Linked DNA regions of Lacibacter sp. H407. The protein of the gene in region 2 interacts with the protein of the main gene of each other region in a pairwise test. Links are inferred from orthologs where the notes say so. Each region holds a gene or a part of one and is shown on either strand. Other genes may lie near its edges.

What was found. Proteins that work in one complex are often made in the same cells at the same time.
Region 1: the proteins of mrdA (region 2) and WG989_RS00185 interact in binary tests that used the Escherichia coli proteins (3 or more experiments, as listed by UniProt). The link is inferred for Lacibacter sp. H407 from one-to-one orthologs.

The regions. Positions count from the first base shown.
Region 1 is NZ_JBBKTU010000001.1:30,590-38,045, reverse strand. Bases 1,251-4,283 are described here. They hold WG989_RS00185 (transglycosylase domain-containing protein), read right to left. Parts: upstream 3,940-4,283; coding sequence 1,561-3,939; downstream 1,251-1,560. Other genes in these bases: porW (type IX secretion system periplasmic lipoprotein PorW/SprE), read right to left, coding at 4,025-4,283; WG989_RS00190 (hypothetical protein), read left to right, coding at 1,251-1,527. Also shown: glmS (glutamine--fructose-6-phosphate transaminase (isomerizing)), read right to left, coding at 1-1,033; more of WG989_RS00190, read left to right, coding at 1,237-1,250; more of porW, read right to left, coding at 4,284-7,084; WG989_RS00175 (hypothetical protein), read left to right, coding at 7,210-7,456. UniProt on the Escherichia coli protein: Cell wall formation. Synthesis of cross-linked peptidoglycan from the lipid intermediates.
Region 2 is NZ_JBBKTU010000001.1:695,545-703,713, forward strand. Bases 3,127-6,027 are described here. They hold mrdA (penicillin-binding protein 2), read right to left. Parts: upstream 5,674-6,027; coding sequence 3,580-5,673; downstream 3,127-3,579. Other genes in these bases: rodA (rod shape-determining protein RodA), read right to left, coding at 3,127-3,580; WG989_RS02955 (rod shape-determining protein MreD), read right to left, coding at 5,706-6,027. Also shown: WG989_RS02925 (hypothetical protein), read left to right, coding at 1-307; WG989_RS02930 (hypothetical protein), read left to right, coding at 326-751; WG989_RS02935 (MBL fold metallo-hydrolase), read right to left, coding at 1,026-1,769; WG989_RS02940 (hypothetical protein), read right to left, coding at 1,851-2,144; more of rodA, read right to left, coding at 2,237-3,126; more of WG989_RS02955, read right to left, coding at 6,028-6,236; rod shape-determining protein MreC, read right to left, coding at 6,233-7,081; WG989_RS02965 (rod shape-determining protein), read right to left, coding at 7,125-8,153. UniProt on the Escherichia coli protein: Catalyzes cross-linking of the peptidoglycan cell wall. Responsible for the determination of the rod shape of the cell. Is probably required for lateral peptidoglycan synthesis and maintenance of the correct diameter during lateral and centripetal growth.

The sequences.
Region 1 (7,456 bases), 660 kb from region 2 along the record:
CATCGCCTTTGTTGATCACCGGGTTACGGTAACGAAATTCAGATGCATATTCTACTTCAACCGGAATGCGGCAGAGTTCTTCAAAAATATATTCAGCTACCAATCCTGCATGCCAACTGGTACCGCAAGCGATCATCACAATACGTTGTGCATTTTTCAGTTGCTCCATGTTGTTCTGTACGCCGGCCATGGTAATAGTGCCTGCAACAGGGTCTAATCGTCCACGCAAACAATCATAGATCGTATGCGGTTGTTCATTGATCTCCTTGATCATGAAATGATCATAACCACCTTTTTCAATAGCCGCCAGTTCAAGGTCAAGCTTTTGAATATATGGAGTGATCTTTTCGTTACCGAGATTTTTCAGAATGAGCTCATCAGCTTTTACAATGGCGAGTTCGTAATCATTTACATACACTACTTCTTTAGTATATTCAATAATGGGAGACGCATCGCTTGCAAGAAAGTGTTCATTTTTTCCAATTCCAATTACCAATGGACTTCCTTTACGTGCTGCAATAATGGTGTCAGGAGTATCTTCATCGATCAACAAAATAACATAAGCACCTACTACACGTTTTAATGCAATACGCACGGCTTCTTCCAGCGAGCATTCGTTGTTGGTTTTAATATCTTCAATAAAGTTGAGCAGTACTTCTGTATCGGTATCGCTTTTAAAACTGTATCCTTTTTTCAGCAATTCATTTTTAATGGATACATAGTTTTCAATAATGCCATTATGGATCATCGCCAGCTTTCCGTTGTTGGAAATGTGTGGATGTGCATTCCGATCGCTGGGTTCACCATGTGTTGCCCAACGGGTATGTCCAATGCCTATATGTGAGTGCAGATCTTTGCCAATTGCTTCTTCTTCAAGCTGGGCCACCTTGCCTTTCTTTTTGTAAACGTTCAATCCATTGTTCAGTAATGCCACACCGGCACTATCATAACCACGGTATTCCAGTCGCTTTAATCCTTTCAGTATTACGGGATAGGCTTCCCGTGAACCGATATATCCAACGATTCCACACATATTGATCAGTAGTTTGTTTAGGTTGCAAAGATGCAAAAATATGCCTAAGGGTTGCCCATAAATATTCATGCAGCAGTTTATGCACAGATGCAGCTTTTTACAGCTTTCACATTTCTTTATTAATCAGAAATGCGATTGCAGCATCAATAGTATAGAAAAGGGAGAAAACGAGGCGATTGGTTGATCTGTTAAACGACTGGATCATGAACAACTACATTCACATTGCTGCTATACTTGACCGGCCCGATTTGCTGGAGAATATGGTAGAACAATTAGCGTACCGTCATTACGATTTGGGGTATGGTCAACAGCGTGTACCTCTTGACAGTGAAGCATTGGAAACTTCTTCATCAACTATTTATTTGAGCGGAACGGTGGCATTTGATGAAAAAGGTGAGCACCTGGAAATTCCTTTTATTACAAACTTTCTGTTTACCTGTGTGAAGGGAGCAGATGATGTTTATAAGTTAAGCTGGAGTACATCACTGTCATAAAAAAGCCCCGTAGTTAGTACAGGGCTTTGAGTATTAGTTATTCTTCTTCTTAAACGGCCACCATTTCTTTTTGGTGCTGTCTTTCTTCGGATCGTTTGTTGCCGCAGGTTTTGTTGGATCTTTTTTCGTATCCGGTTTTTTCTCCTCCTGCTTTTTTGCTTCCTGCAATACTTTCTGTTCTTCTGTCAGTTGCGATTCAGGTCCAAGTGTTGCATCGGGCGTAAGGTTCAAGTCACCGTAATCGGAAGATGTTCCGTTTCCTGCATCCGGATTTTCTGCATCAGGCTCATTGCGATACCTGTCTGCAAAGTTTTCGTAATCCATGAACGATTCCACCTTCATGCTTTCCGGTTGTACAAACTTTGCTTCTTTGGTAATGCCCAATGTTTTATCAGCCAATACTTTTTCAAAGAAGTAGCCCCAGATCGGTAAGGCAGTTCGGTTACCTTCGCCCACCATTTTCAGAAACGGATCATCACAACCAACCCAACCACCGGCTAATAACTGTGGCGTATAACCGATAAACCACGTATCGGTATTGCCGTTCGTTGTTCCTGTTTTACCACCAATTTCTCCGGTAAGTCCCATACCACGTAAACGACGTCCGGTACCAATATCAACTACGCCCTGCATCATTTTCACCATAGTGTAGGCAGCAGCTTCACTCATTACTACTTTTTGTTCAGGTGCATAGGTTTGTAAAATATTTCCATTACGGTCTTCAATACGTGTTACATAGATCGGCTGTGTGCTCATACCATTTGTCGGGAACATGGTATAACTCTGCAGCATTTCATATACGCTGATGTCTGCACTACCCAACGCAATAGATGGATAAGGAGGCATTTCACTTTTGATACCTGCGCTCTGTGCAAAATTGATGACACTCTTTACACCGAACTGATTCATCAAATAAGCAGCACCGGGATTGTAGGAATAAGCTAAACAAATTGCCATTGGGCCACCTTTACCTGAGATCATTTTACCACCCAAATTAGTTGGTCCGGCAGGTAATGGTGTTTCAGGTGTAAAACCATTTTCAACAGCATGTGCATACAACAATGGTTTAAAGGTTGAACCTACCTGTCGCTTGGTGTTGATGTTAACGTGATCGAATTTAAAATTCTTAAAGTTTACACCACCTACCCATGCTTTTACTTCGCCGGTAAATGGATCCATCACCATAAAACCAGTTTGAATGATCATTTTGTGATAACGCACAGAATCGTACGGCGTCATGGTTGTATCGGTTTCCCGTTTACTGTTCCATGCAAATACTTTCATTTTCGTTTTTGTGTTGAAGGCTTTTCGAATGTCTTCGTCACTGATTCCGGCAGCGGCCATTTTACGCCAGCGGTCGCTGTCTTTCATGGCACGTTCAATAATATTTTCATGCCCTTTCCAGATGCTGTTGTTTTTGATCCATGGCAAAGTCCAGTAATTTTTTTGCAGTGCACTCATGTGTTTCGATACAGCTTCTTCTGCATACAACTGCATGCGTGGATTGATGGTGGTATAAATTTTCAACCCATCACGATAAATATTGTACGTTTCACCATTTGCCTTTTTGTGTTCTTTTGCCCACTTCTTCATCTGATCACGCAACACATCACGGAAGTAAGGAGCAAGCCCTGTGCTTTCATCTAATTTTTTATACTTCAGGTTGATGGGTTTGCTTTTCAGTTTTTCACCTTCCTCTTCTGTTACAAATTTATTACGCACCATATCGTTGATCACCATATTCCTTTTTTGCATGGCTCTTGGCGGAAACAAACGGGGATTGTATGCATAAGGTGCATTCACCATACCAATCAATAACGCAGCTTCATCTACTGTTACCAGCGATGGTTCTTTCTGAAAAAATGTTTTGGATGCATTACGGATACCGAATACGTTATCACTGTATTCAACGGTATTCAGATAGAGTGCAATAATTTCATCTTTGGTAAAATTGCGTTCAAGTTTTACGGCAATGATCCATTCCTGGATTTTTTGGAAAACCCGCAGTACTTTGTTTTTTGCACGGCCGCCAAACAGGTTCAACGCCAACTGCTGCGTAATGGTAGAGCCACCTCCATCGCTGCCAAACTTCATGACAGCTCTGGCCAACGCACGGCCATCAATTCCGGAGTGATTATAAAAACGTTCATCCTCAGCTGCAACGAGTGCATTCACAACATTTTTTGAAATGTCTTTGTATTCTACGTTGGTACGGTCTTCCATATAGAATTTTCCCATGAGGGTACCATCTGAAGCAATTACTTCGCTGGCTAGCGAAGCGGATGGATTTTCAAGCTCTTCAAGGGAAGGCATTTTACCGAGCAAGCCGAAATTGGCGCCAATTACCAGCACTATGAAAAGTCCGAAGCCAATAAAAAAGGCACGCCACAAATATTTGATTGGTTTACGCATAAGATGAGTATGAGATGCAGAGTAGAGCAAATTCAATACCAGACAAATCTATAACAATTCAGGGAGTACAATAAAGCAAGAAATCTTAAAATTTATCTTTGATGTATTGACGAAGGAAAAGCTTGTATTCCTCCATATTCTTCCTTGTTTTGAGCAATTCGAGGTTGCGGTCGGAAATAATGATGAAACTGTATTTTAGTTCAGGAAGCCATGGAACGATCTGCCGGGCATTCTTTTTCCATTCTTCCATATAACCCAATGCGGTGGTAACATCAGAAAACAGCCCCATTTCCATCCAGGTATTCTCTTTGTCGCCCACATAAATTTTCAACGGAATATCTTCACCGCTGTGTGATGATGAGTTGTAACGTTGGTAAGCCGTTCTTGCTTCTGTTAAATACACTTCATCCACTTCATCAAAATACATCATGACCGTATAAGGATCGGTTGCATTGTAGATGTAAACCATTTCAATTTTTCCTTCTTTCAATGGTTTAATGGCAGTGGTATCCATACCCGGCTTATTACCAATGGTTACTTTACCTGCATTGCTGCGATCATTTTTTTCAAGTTCCGTTTTTTGAATCGGAGCAACAGGCCTTGTTATGTTCGCATTGTTTTGTGTTGGCTGATTGCCGATTCCTATTTTATTAGTTGAATCTTTTTTGATGTTCTGTCCAACCTTATTCACCAGCGGGCCTTCATCAAACGGCATCACAACACTATCTTCCGTTTGGCGTACAATATTGGTGCGGGTGAGATAGTCTTCAATTTCTGTTCGGCGGGTAACTACATCTTTCATCACTGCAGCTTTTTCAGCCATCGGTGTGCCGGGGAAATTTCGTTCAAGATTGGTAAGCGTCAGCATAGCGGCGCTATCATTTTTTTGTTTGATGTGAAAGAGCGATTCAATATAGAGTAACTGTGGTGTCCAGTATGAATTTCCATAAATCGAATCAGCCAATCGCTTTTGTTGCTGCGCTTCATCATATTTACCGGAGAGGAAGAGATCGTAAATAGTTTCGTAAGCAATCGTCTTTGCGTCTTTTACCGGAGCCGTTGGATTTTTCGATGCATTAATTTTCTGTACCAGATCTCCGTTCGGATATTTCTTATTCAACTGATCCTGAAAGTAAGCGGCCTTTTGTTTGTCGCCTGTTTTGGTATAACAGTAATACAGTTCAAACAATACTTCCTGTTCTCTCTCATAATTACCAAAGCGTTTCCATATTTCTTCAAATACAACAGCTGCCTGTTGATAATCTTCCAGTTGATTTTTATAGATCTGTCCCTGATCAAATAATGATTCTGCTATTTGTCTGTTCGATTCGAGTAATAATTCTTCGGTAAGAGGTAAACGTTTTTTCAAACCTTCCACACTTAATTCATCTGCGGGAATTTTATCAGGTTCTATACTCAATACTTCGTTTGCATTACTTGCATATTGTGGTGCCTGCGATGGTGGTTTTGCTGCATCAACCGCATCTTGCCGGCGCCAATTATCAATATTCGGACGGTTGCCCCATCTGCCTTTAAATTCACTAAACCCTCTTGACTTTTGTGCTGCATTATAAAAATACCAGCTGTTACCACTTCCTGCATTGTTGAAGAGGGGAGTGTTATCGTTAGGGTTGTTTGCGGTTTGCGTAGGTGTATAAACAGCTTCTTCTTTTAACCCACGTTCTTTACGGATTTTGCGTGCCAATGATTTCAGGTAAGCATCCATTTCTTTCTCCGGCATTTTTGCAACAGCCTGCAAACTGTCCTGTTGTTTTACAACTGTGATCAGTTCTACCAATCGCTTCAACATTTGTTGTTTGATCTGCAGTTGTGCCGCATTTTCAGCAAAGGCAATATCCTGAAAATTCACACTATCGAGTGAGTTGGAAGCAAGTGTATAATCTCTGCGTGCATACGCCAGATCAGCCAGTTTTACAAAGGCTTTGTTTTTAACCGATGGATTTTCTGTTGTATAAGAAACACTACGTTTCAATAATGTGATAGCTTGTGTTGTATCGCCTTTCTGCAAGGCCATATCGGCTGCCGCATAGAACAATACATCTTCGTATCCATCAAACCGTTCTTTGCGTGACAGCTTTAGCAGATCGGCCAATGTTTCAGTTACTGCATCACCACCTTCTTTCCGTAATAATTGTGCTTCATAAATACGGGCATGGATATATAATACAGGATCAGTAGTGTGCGATTTTGCTTTGTTGAAAAAAGAAGAGGCCAATTCCGGTTGATTGGTTTTTGCATACAACTGTGCCAGTAAATATTCCCAACGTGCCAGTTCTGTTTTATCGGCTGCTTCACCCAACGCATCTTTCAAATAAAATGCTGTGCTGTCCCATTGTTCCTGTTTGTAAAACGTATACGCCTGTACTTCATTCAACTTACCATGCAATCGTTTTGGAAACAGGGGATCTTTTTTCAGCAGGTTGATCAAACTATAGGCTTCCGGATACAGATTGTCTTCTGCATAGGTTCTGGTGAGCCATATCAATGCATCGTTCCGGCTTGGCTGATGAGAGAATGCTTTGTGTACAATGCCGTTCTTTTCTTTTGTTGCAATATTGAGATCACCTTTTGTGGAGCGATCGTTGGAACCCACCACAATAATATATTCGTCCTTATCTTTTGGGAAGAAGTTGTAATTAATAAATTGAAAAATGCGGTAGGCCGAATCGAATTTCTGCCAGTAAAAATAACTTTGACCGATGAGCAGATACATGTTATCGATATAGCTGTTGCGCAGATCGTGCAACACAATACCGGCTGTTGCTTTCAAGATCACCGAATCCAATTCCATCGAATCGGCAGCGGTAAAATCAGTTGAGTAGTTATAAAAGGGCAGGAGTTGTGTGTAATCGTCCCGATGGCTCAGTTTTGCTTTTTCGAGGATGGCGTTGATCTTATTAACAGCGTTGTAATGAAAATTATATTCTGTTACCATGCTCTGATAGAGACGGCGGGGCAGTGTGAATTTTTTGTCGTCGGTTTTTTCCGATCCCAATACTTTGTTCTCGTATTTTACGGGTTTTACTAACGGAAGAGTAAAATCCGGTTGTGCCGATGCAGAAATGCAGCCCAGCAGTAGAATAATCAGTATCCGGTTGAATTTAGAAACAATAATTGGCTGCATGCAGGCGTTGGGTCGTTTTTCTTAATTAACTCAATACGGTCAAAAATATTTTAATTAAAGGTAAAATCAGGAAGAAATTATTTTTTTACCCCTCTTAAACGCTAAATTTAGACCTCATTTATAGTATGGCAAAACGAATTGATGCAGAAAGTACACTGAAGCGCTTACGGAATCGCTACCGGTTGGTGGTGATGAATGATGATACGTATGAGGAAGTGGTAACGTTTAAATTATCCAGATTGAGCGTTTACATCACTCTTAGCACCATTTTTGTATTGTTGGTGGGATTGACTGTAGCGCTGATCACGTTTACCAACCTGAAATATTATTTACCGGGCTATGGTTCACAAAGTCAGCGGAAGGAATTGATCT
Region 2 (8,169 bases):
CTTCATGAACAACCAAACAACCGTAAATGATACAGTAGATATCATTTCACCTATTAAAACAGAAAAGCAATTTAATAACGAATTAGCTGCATTGAGTGATGATGCTATTGTAAGTTATCTGGAAATGACATCGGATGTAAAAGATGTCGAGAAGATCAGCGAATCAATTGATCAAAGCAAGTTGCCTGAAGAAACAGATTATATGGATGATGTGTTTCTGGATTCATTGATGAAACAATTGGAACAACCGGAAGCAAACAACAACACAACAGAACCACAAACAGAAACAGAAACAGAAACAAAATAAGAAACGGAGGAACAGATTATGAAAAAAATATTTACACTGATGATGATCGTTGCATGTAGCTTAACAAGCTATGTGTATGCTCAGGACCAACCCGATCCGAAAGAACAGGAAAAGATCCAGGCATTGGAGATCGCATTCATCAGCAGAAAGTTGAATTTAACTACGGATGAAGCACAACGTTTCTGGCCCATTTACAACGAATACAAACGAGATGTTCGGCAGGTAATGATCGCACAAAAGAATAACAGCAACCGTGATATTGTTGATGATGAACAGAAGATCATTGATGTAAGAAAAAAATATCGTGATCGTTTTGTTGGTGTGATAGGACAGCCCAGAATGAATAAATTCTTTCAGGCCGAACGTGAATTTCGTGGCGTGTTATTGAATCAGTTAAAAAACCGCCCCAACAGGCCAATGTTGCAACGTCAAAAGAGAAATTAATTTGGAATTTTAATTTCTTATGCTATAAATTTGCGAATAGGTGTTTTTCATAGGTTAGCAACGGCCGACTCTTTTCAGGGTTGGCCTATTTTTTTGCCCTGAAACCTGCGCCAGCAAAGCATTTCAGCTAACCCAAAAAACAAAAAAAGCATGAATGATGTTGCTTGTTCATCATTCATGCCATCTGCTTAATAAGAGGTTTGAATTCCCTACGTTACATAAAAATTGAATATGTAGTAATACGTCTACAAAACGATTATGCTTCAGCAACGAATCAAAAGCTGAATACCGGAGTTTTAAGATCATGATAAAATAAAAATTTCCAGTTCTCTTTTTGACCCTGCTCCCACCATTTTACACGAAGATCAGCAGCAAGCTTTCCATCAAAATCGTACTTGGTTACAAACTTCGTTTTCATTTGGAATAACTGCGGTGCCACATCACCACCAAAGAAAACCGTCTCGTCATTTTCTTTGATCCAGAATGCCTGGTGCCATGGGCTATGTCCGCCTGTCCATTCATAATGGATGTACTCATCAATTACACCGGAGCTTTCGATCAATTGTACTTTATCTGATTCAGCTAATAAACTCACATCATCAATTGCATACGACTTCGAGAGTTTGCTTACTGCAATTTCCAGTTCCTGTTGATTGACGATATAAGTTGCATTGGGAAAACTTAAAAACTGTTGTTGCAATACAGCATCTTCTTTGCTTACACCACCTGCATGATCTTTATGCAAATGACTCATCAATACTTTTGTTACTTCCATGGGATTAATGCCGGCCTGCATCAGATTGTGATGGATCTGCAACGTACCATCGGGCATTGTAAAACCAAGACCAGTGTCAAGTAATAAAATATCTTTTTCAGTGATCACCACAAAGGGTTGTACTTCTACCAACAAACTACCTACAGGTCGGTCTTTGATATTATCACGTTCGGGATCAAAGGGAACAAATTTTTTAGAACCATCTACTGTAAAACTACCTTCAGAAAGTGGAATTATTTTCATGTATACTGTGTTATCATTTCATGTATCCTGTTGTATACAATACAACATTGAGGCTGCAAAGATACAGGCACAGCAACGAAATCAGTTCATAACCAGTTTGGGTGCGCCGATCATGGAATCAAAGATGAAAAGTTCATCCAGTTCATAATGAATGAACTTACTGATGGGAAACCGATCAATGAGTGCGGCTGCTTCCATTTCAGAGGCGGCATTCAACACCACCCATCCCTTACTGCGTACATCGTTTACACAATACGTAACAATCACTTCATCACGCATTAATTCATTTACATATTGGCGATGTCCGGGGATCAATGCCCAAAATTCATCATCGAGCATATCAGGCAAATAAAACGTGCAGAGATACTTTTTCATTTGTTTGTTTTAGCAGTGATCAATCGCTGCAAATACAGCATGAACTAAAACACGATTATGAAACAGCGGGACTTGAAAAAAGTTGATACAGCTTACCGTAACACCATACTTCGGTCAGCATCCAGCCGCAGCATAATAAAGATCAGGATGGTAAATGTAACCAACGATGACCCTCCATAGCTTAATAAAGGTAGTGTAATCCCGATTACGGGCATCAGACCAATGGTCATGCTGATGTTGATCATTACATGAAATAGCAGAATAGCGGCTACGCTGTAGGCATACACACGGGAGAATGTACTTCGTTGCCGCTCAGCCAGGGTAATGATCCGGAACAGGAGCACAAAATACAGGCCCAACAGCAGAGCACTGCCCCAAAAACCGAAACTCTCGGCGATAGCTGTAAAAATGAAATCAGTATGTTGCTCCGGTACAAAATCACCCTGAGTGGTTACGCCTTTCAAAAAACCTTTTCCTAAAAATCCACCGGAACCAATGGCAATTTTAGATTGCTTCACATTGTAGTTATAATCACGTTTTTTTCCGGCTTCCCGTTCTTTTTCAAATTGAGCGATCCGTGCAGGATCCTTCGGAATATAACTTTTACCAAACATGCTCAATACACGTTCGGCCTGGTAAGGTTTCAGAATTTTATCAAACACAATATGGTCAACAAAATATTTAAAGCCCACACATGCGCCTGCCAGCAATACAATAAAAACCATCAAGCCATAATTGCGTCTTATTTTTCGCCACAACACATAACAGGCAATTACAACCGCAGCTGCCATAAAAATGGCATACACAGGAAACGAAAACACAATGGCCGTAACAAACAATACAACAATTGAAAAGCCTGCAATGAGATAAATAGCCGGTAACCCTTCTCTGTACATCACCAGAAAGAATGAAAAATATACCAATGCCAATCCTGTTTCTTTTTGCAAGATGGATAACAATGCAGGACCCAGCGTTAAAGCAAACGCAATTGCATGCGATCGGAAAGTGGTGAATTCAGTTTCTTGCCGGCTTAAATATTTCGCCAATGCAAGTGCAGTAAATACTTTACACAACTCAGCCGGTTGCAAATTGAAACCACCTCCCAATGCGATCCATGATCTTGATCCGCTGATATCTTTCCCAATTACAAACGTGAGTAACATGAGCAAGATACCAGCCATGTACAACAGGTTGGCGATGGTGGTAAAGAATTTACTATCAGTCAATAAAATAAAAACGCCTACCAATGAACTGATGCCGATAAAGAGTACCTGTTTTGAATAATTTTTTTTCAACTCCAGTAAGGATTGAAAAAAAGCATCCCCATCTCTGAACTCTACTGAAAAAATAGCAATGAAACCAACTGTCACCAATGCATAGTATAACAATACGGTGATCGTATCTACTCCTTTCCCTATGGTGGCCTGATTTTCCATTAACTATGAAACGTGTAATTGAATTTCTTAATGACGAACCGATCGGATGGTAAAACAGCCATCATTTTTTCTGTTTGACTATTTTGTTGCGGCTTTTCTGCAGGTACTACTGGAAGCTGTTGCTGTTGCATACCAATTGCCGTTGAATCAACACGCAAACGATTTTGCTTCATACGTATCACTGAATCTTTGATACGTTTGATCGAATCACGTTTGAACAGCTCGTACTTAATACGTGTTGGTGTGATGGTTACATTGCTGATGCGTTCCACTTCTGCTTTTCGTTTATCGCCCGCAATGGAATCCGTTAAAAACTTTTCCATCAACAACGAAGCGATTGGTGCAGCCCATGTAGAACCATACCCTGCATTTTCCACCACCACGCAAATAGCAATCCGTGGATTATCTTTTGGTGCAAACGCCACAAAGAACGAGTGGTTCTGCTGCTTTACATTTCTGAAATAATTTTCTACAGTTCCTGTTTTTGCACACACAGCAAAACCGTCGATGTGTGCATTACGGGCCGTACCATTTGTTACCACCATCTCCATTCCGTCAATTACTGCCTGGTAGTAATCATTGGGAATATGCAAAGGCGAAATTTTCTGACGGTACTTATTCAACACCGTATCTTCCGGCGTTTCGCCGTCAATATTTTTCACAAAGTGTGGCGTGTAATACCAGCCACGGTTAGCAATCAGGCACATGGCGTTGGCCATTTGTAATGGGGTAGCTTGAATTTCGCCTTGCCCAATACCCAGCGATGCAATAGTGCAGGAACTCCAGCCACCTTTTCGAAAAACACGATTGTATCGTGCAGTGTCCGGAATAAACCCGGCATATTCACCCGGCATATCAACCCCAAGACGATGACCTAGTCCGAAGCCGGTCATATATTCTTTCCATTTCAACAATCCTTTCTCTACATCTTTATACGCAGGGTTATCAATGGCCATGCGAAACATATGTGCGTAATACGAGTTGCAGGAGTTGGCAATTGATAAACTCAGGTTTGCAGCATGCCCTGCATTTGAATGCGTGCAGGCAGGCCGACCGCATGGGCCATAACGCCCAAAACAGGCATATCCATAATCCGGTGTGATCAATCCCTCATCCAACGCCACCAATGCACCCAATGGCTTGAACGTTGAACCCGGAGGATACACACCTTGCATTCCACGATTCAGTAATGGCGAGGAAGGATCTAAAAATAAACGGCTGAAATTTTTTCTTGATTCACCACCTGTTAATTCGTTTGGATCATAACTGGGGCCCGATGCCATGGCGATGATGCCACCTGTACTTGGCTCTATCGCCACTACACTGCCCACTTTACCATTCATTAATCGCTCAGCTAGTTCCTGTACTTCAATGTCGATATAGGTATTAAGATGGCGACCGGCTGTTGCAGCTGAATCAAATTCGCCGTTTTCGTATGGACCAATGGGTCGGTTGAAATTATCACGCAGTACATATTGTATACCCCGCTGTCCCATCAATATTTTTTCATAATAACTTTCTAATCCGCTGCGACCGGCAAAATCGCCCATCTGATAAAAATAGTTAGATCGTTTCAGCATGGATGAATCTACTTCACCAATATAACCAAGCAGGTGTGCAGCAGCTTTGTATGGATAACTCCGGATAGGTCGTTCCTGCAAAAAGAAGGCAGGTTGAAACTTGAACAGGTTCTCATTCACTTTTGCATATTGCTCAGGGGAAAGCAGTGGTTCAAAAACTCCCGGACGGTTTCGTGAATTTTTAATGATCGATGTAACAACCCTCTTTTTGAATTCGGCTGTATCAATATTTAAGATGCGGCATAATGCAGATGTATCAACGCCTTTCAGTTGCGAAGGTGTAACCATCAAATCATACATGGTTACGTTATCCAAAATGGCTTTGCCTTTCCGGTCGAAAATAATACCACGGCTTGGATAAACAATTTTGCGGAGGATGGCCTGATCACTCGCCAATTTTGAATACTTGGATGTAAATAACTGCAACGTCATTAATCGTACAAGAATAATGGCGAATACAATACCGATAATAATACGGAAGGTGGTTTGTCGTGACTGATTAAATTCGGCCATAGCCTGTTACTAGGTTTTTCAATAATGGAAGATCAGGTATTGGTTAAAAATTTCTGCTTGCGTATAAAGATAATTTCTATAATGGTAACAAGCAACAAACTTATTACAGTTGACCCGAGTGTTTTTAAAATGAGATATAAAATATTTCCAAACTGGAATGCCTGGATGGTAAATAACAAACCATGATGAAAAAGTGTAAGCACTGATACATAAGTGATGTATTGTGTAAACCCCAAACTTGCTACCGAAGGCTCACGGTAATTAAATTCAACTCCTTGCTGTGGCATTAATAAGTTAATGAGAAAGGGACGCAGGTAACCGATCAATACACAGGCGGCTGCATGAAGCCCCGGCGTTTTTGTAAAGAAGTCAAGACAAATACCAGTAATAAAAGATACGATCAATAATCCACTGCGGCTAAGACTGAACGGCAGCCACAAAATAAACAGGAAATAAATATAAGGAGTGATGTATTGATGCAACGGCGGCACCTGATTGAGTACAAACACCTGCAACAGGATGAATAAAATCAAACGGATAATATTTCGTAAGAGCGTACTCATTTCTTCTTTTTCAAACGGTTTTCAAGTTCCAGTTGTTCATTGCGTTGCAGGTTGGATATCACAAATACATTTTGCAAACGACTGAAATCGTTGGAAGGACGTATCTGCAACAAATAGTTATTACTGCTTTGTTCCGGAATTACTTTTATAATTACGCCAATCATCACACCCGGAGGAAAATCAGAATACTGACTGGTGATAACAGTATCGCCTACTGCCGGTTTTACACTTTTTGGAATATCCCTCAACTGCACCTGCCGGGGGTTTTTGCCATCCCATTCAATACGTCCGCTTTCGCCTGTTTTCTTTAACCGTGCACTGATGCGGCTTTGCTTGTTGAGCATACTCATTACAGTGGCAAAATTATCAGTAGCATCCAATACAACACCCGCTACACCATTGGGTGAAATAACTACCATGCCCGGCTGTACGCCTTGCTTAGTTCCACGATGAATAGTGAAATAGTTATTGGGCTGCGAAACAGAGTTATTTACAACCTCTGCATCCATATACAGGTACTTGCGTTTGTTACCAAGCGTATCAATGGGAATAGAATCAGTGATGATTCGTTGTGAAGTATCGGGGCTTTGAAAATTTTCGGCCAGCTTATTTTGTACTTCGGTTAACCGGCGACGTAATGCTTCATTCTCCTTTTTCAAACTAAAGTAACCGCTTACTTTACTGTACTGGGCTTCAATACTGCCTGTAATTTCACCGGCTGTATCCATATAAGCCGCCTGATGAAATTTGTTGTAGCGGAACAAAAGCATCAGACTGATGACTTCGAGCACCAGGAAAAAAAGTAAGACTGAGAATCGTCTGATAAAAGCAAAAAGATTCCGCACGAAAGGTGGGTTTTATTGGTTCCACCGTTTGTGGATGCTATCATCAGTTGCGCATCACAAACGGGTAGCGATTGTAGTTTTTCAATGCAATACCTGTACCTCTTACCACACTCTTTAGCGGATCATCTGCAATATGAACCGGCAGTTTGATCTTTTGATTCAAACGCTTATCCAGTCCACGTAACAAGGCACCACCACCTGTAATATAGATACCTCTGCGGTAGATATCGGCCGCCAGTTCGGGAGGCGTCATTTCCAAAGCTTTGAGGATGGCTTCTTCTATTTTGAAAATACTTTTATCGAGTGCTTCTGCAATTTCCTGGTAACTCACCATGATCTGTTTGGGAATACCCGTTACAAGATCACGACCGTTTACCGGAATATCATCGGGTGGATTGTCCAGTTCCTTCATGGCAGCACCGATCTGAATTTTGATCTGCTCGGCCGTACGTTCACCAATCAATAAACTGTGGTAGCGGCGAAGTGCTTCCATAATATCAGCTGTAAATTCATCGCCGGCAATACGGATACTCTGATCGCACACGATACCTGCCAACGCAATAACGGTAATACCGGTAGTACCACCACCAATATCAACGATCATATTACCAACCGGTTCTTCTACATCAATGCCAATACCAAGAGCTGCTGCCATTGGTTCATGCAACAGATATACTTCCTGTGCACCGGCCTGCTCGGCACTGTCACGTACCGCTCTTTTTTCTACCTCGGTAATACTGCTTGGTATGCAGATCATCATCCGCCACTTGGGGGCAAACAATGGTTTTTTGGTCAATACTAATTTGATGAGTTCACGGATCATCAGTTCCGCTGCATTGAAATCGGCAATTACACCATCTTTCAACGGACGAACTGTGCGTATACTTTCGTGGGTTTTTTCGTGCATCATCAATGCCTTTTTTCCCACTGCTAAAACGTTCTTTGGATTATTGCGATCAAGTGCTACGATAGACGGTTCATTTACAACAATTTCATCGTTGTGTATAATGAGGGTATTGGCGGTACCCAGGTCCATAGCTATTTCCTGAATAAAAAAGTTGAAGAGTCCCATATTGGTTACTGGAAAT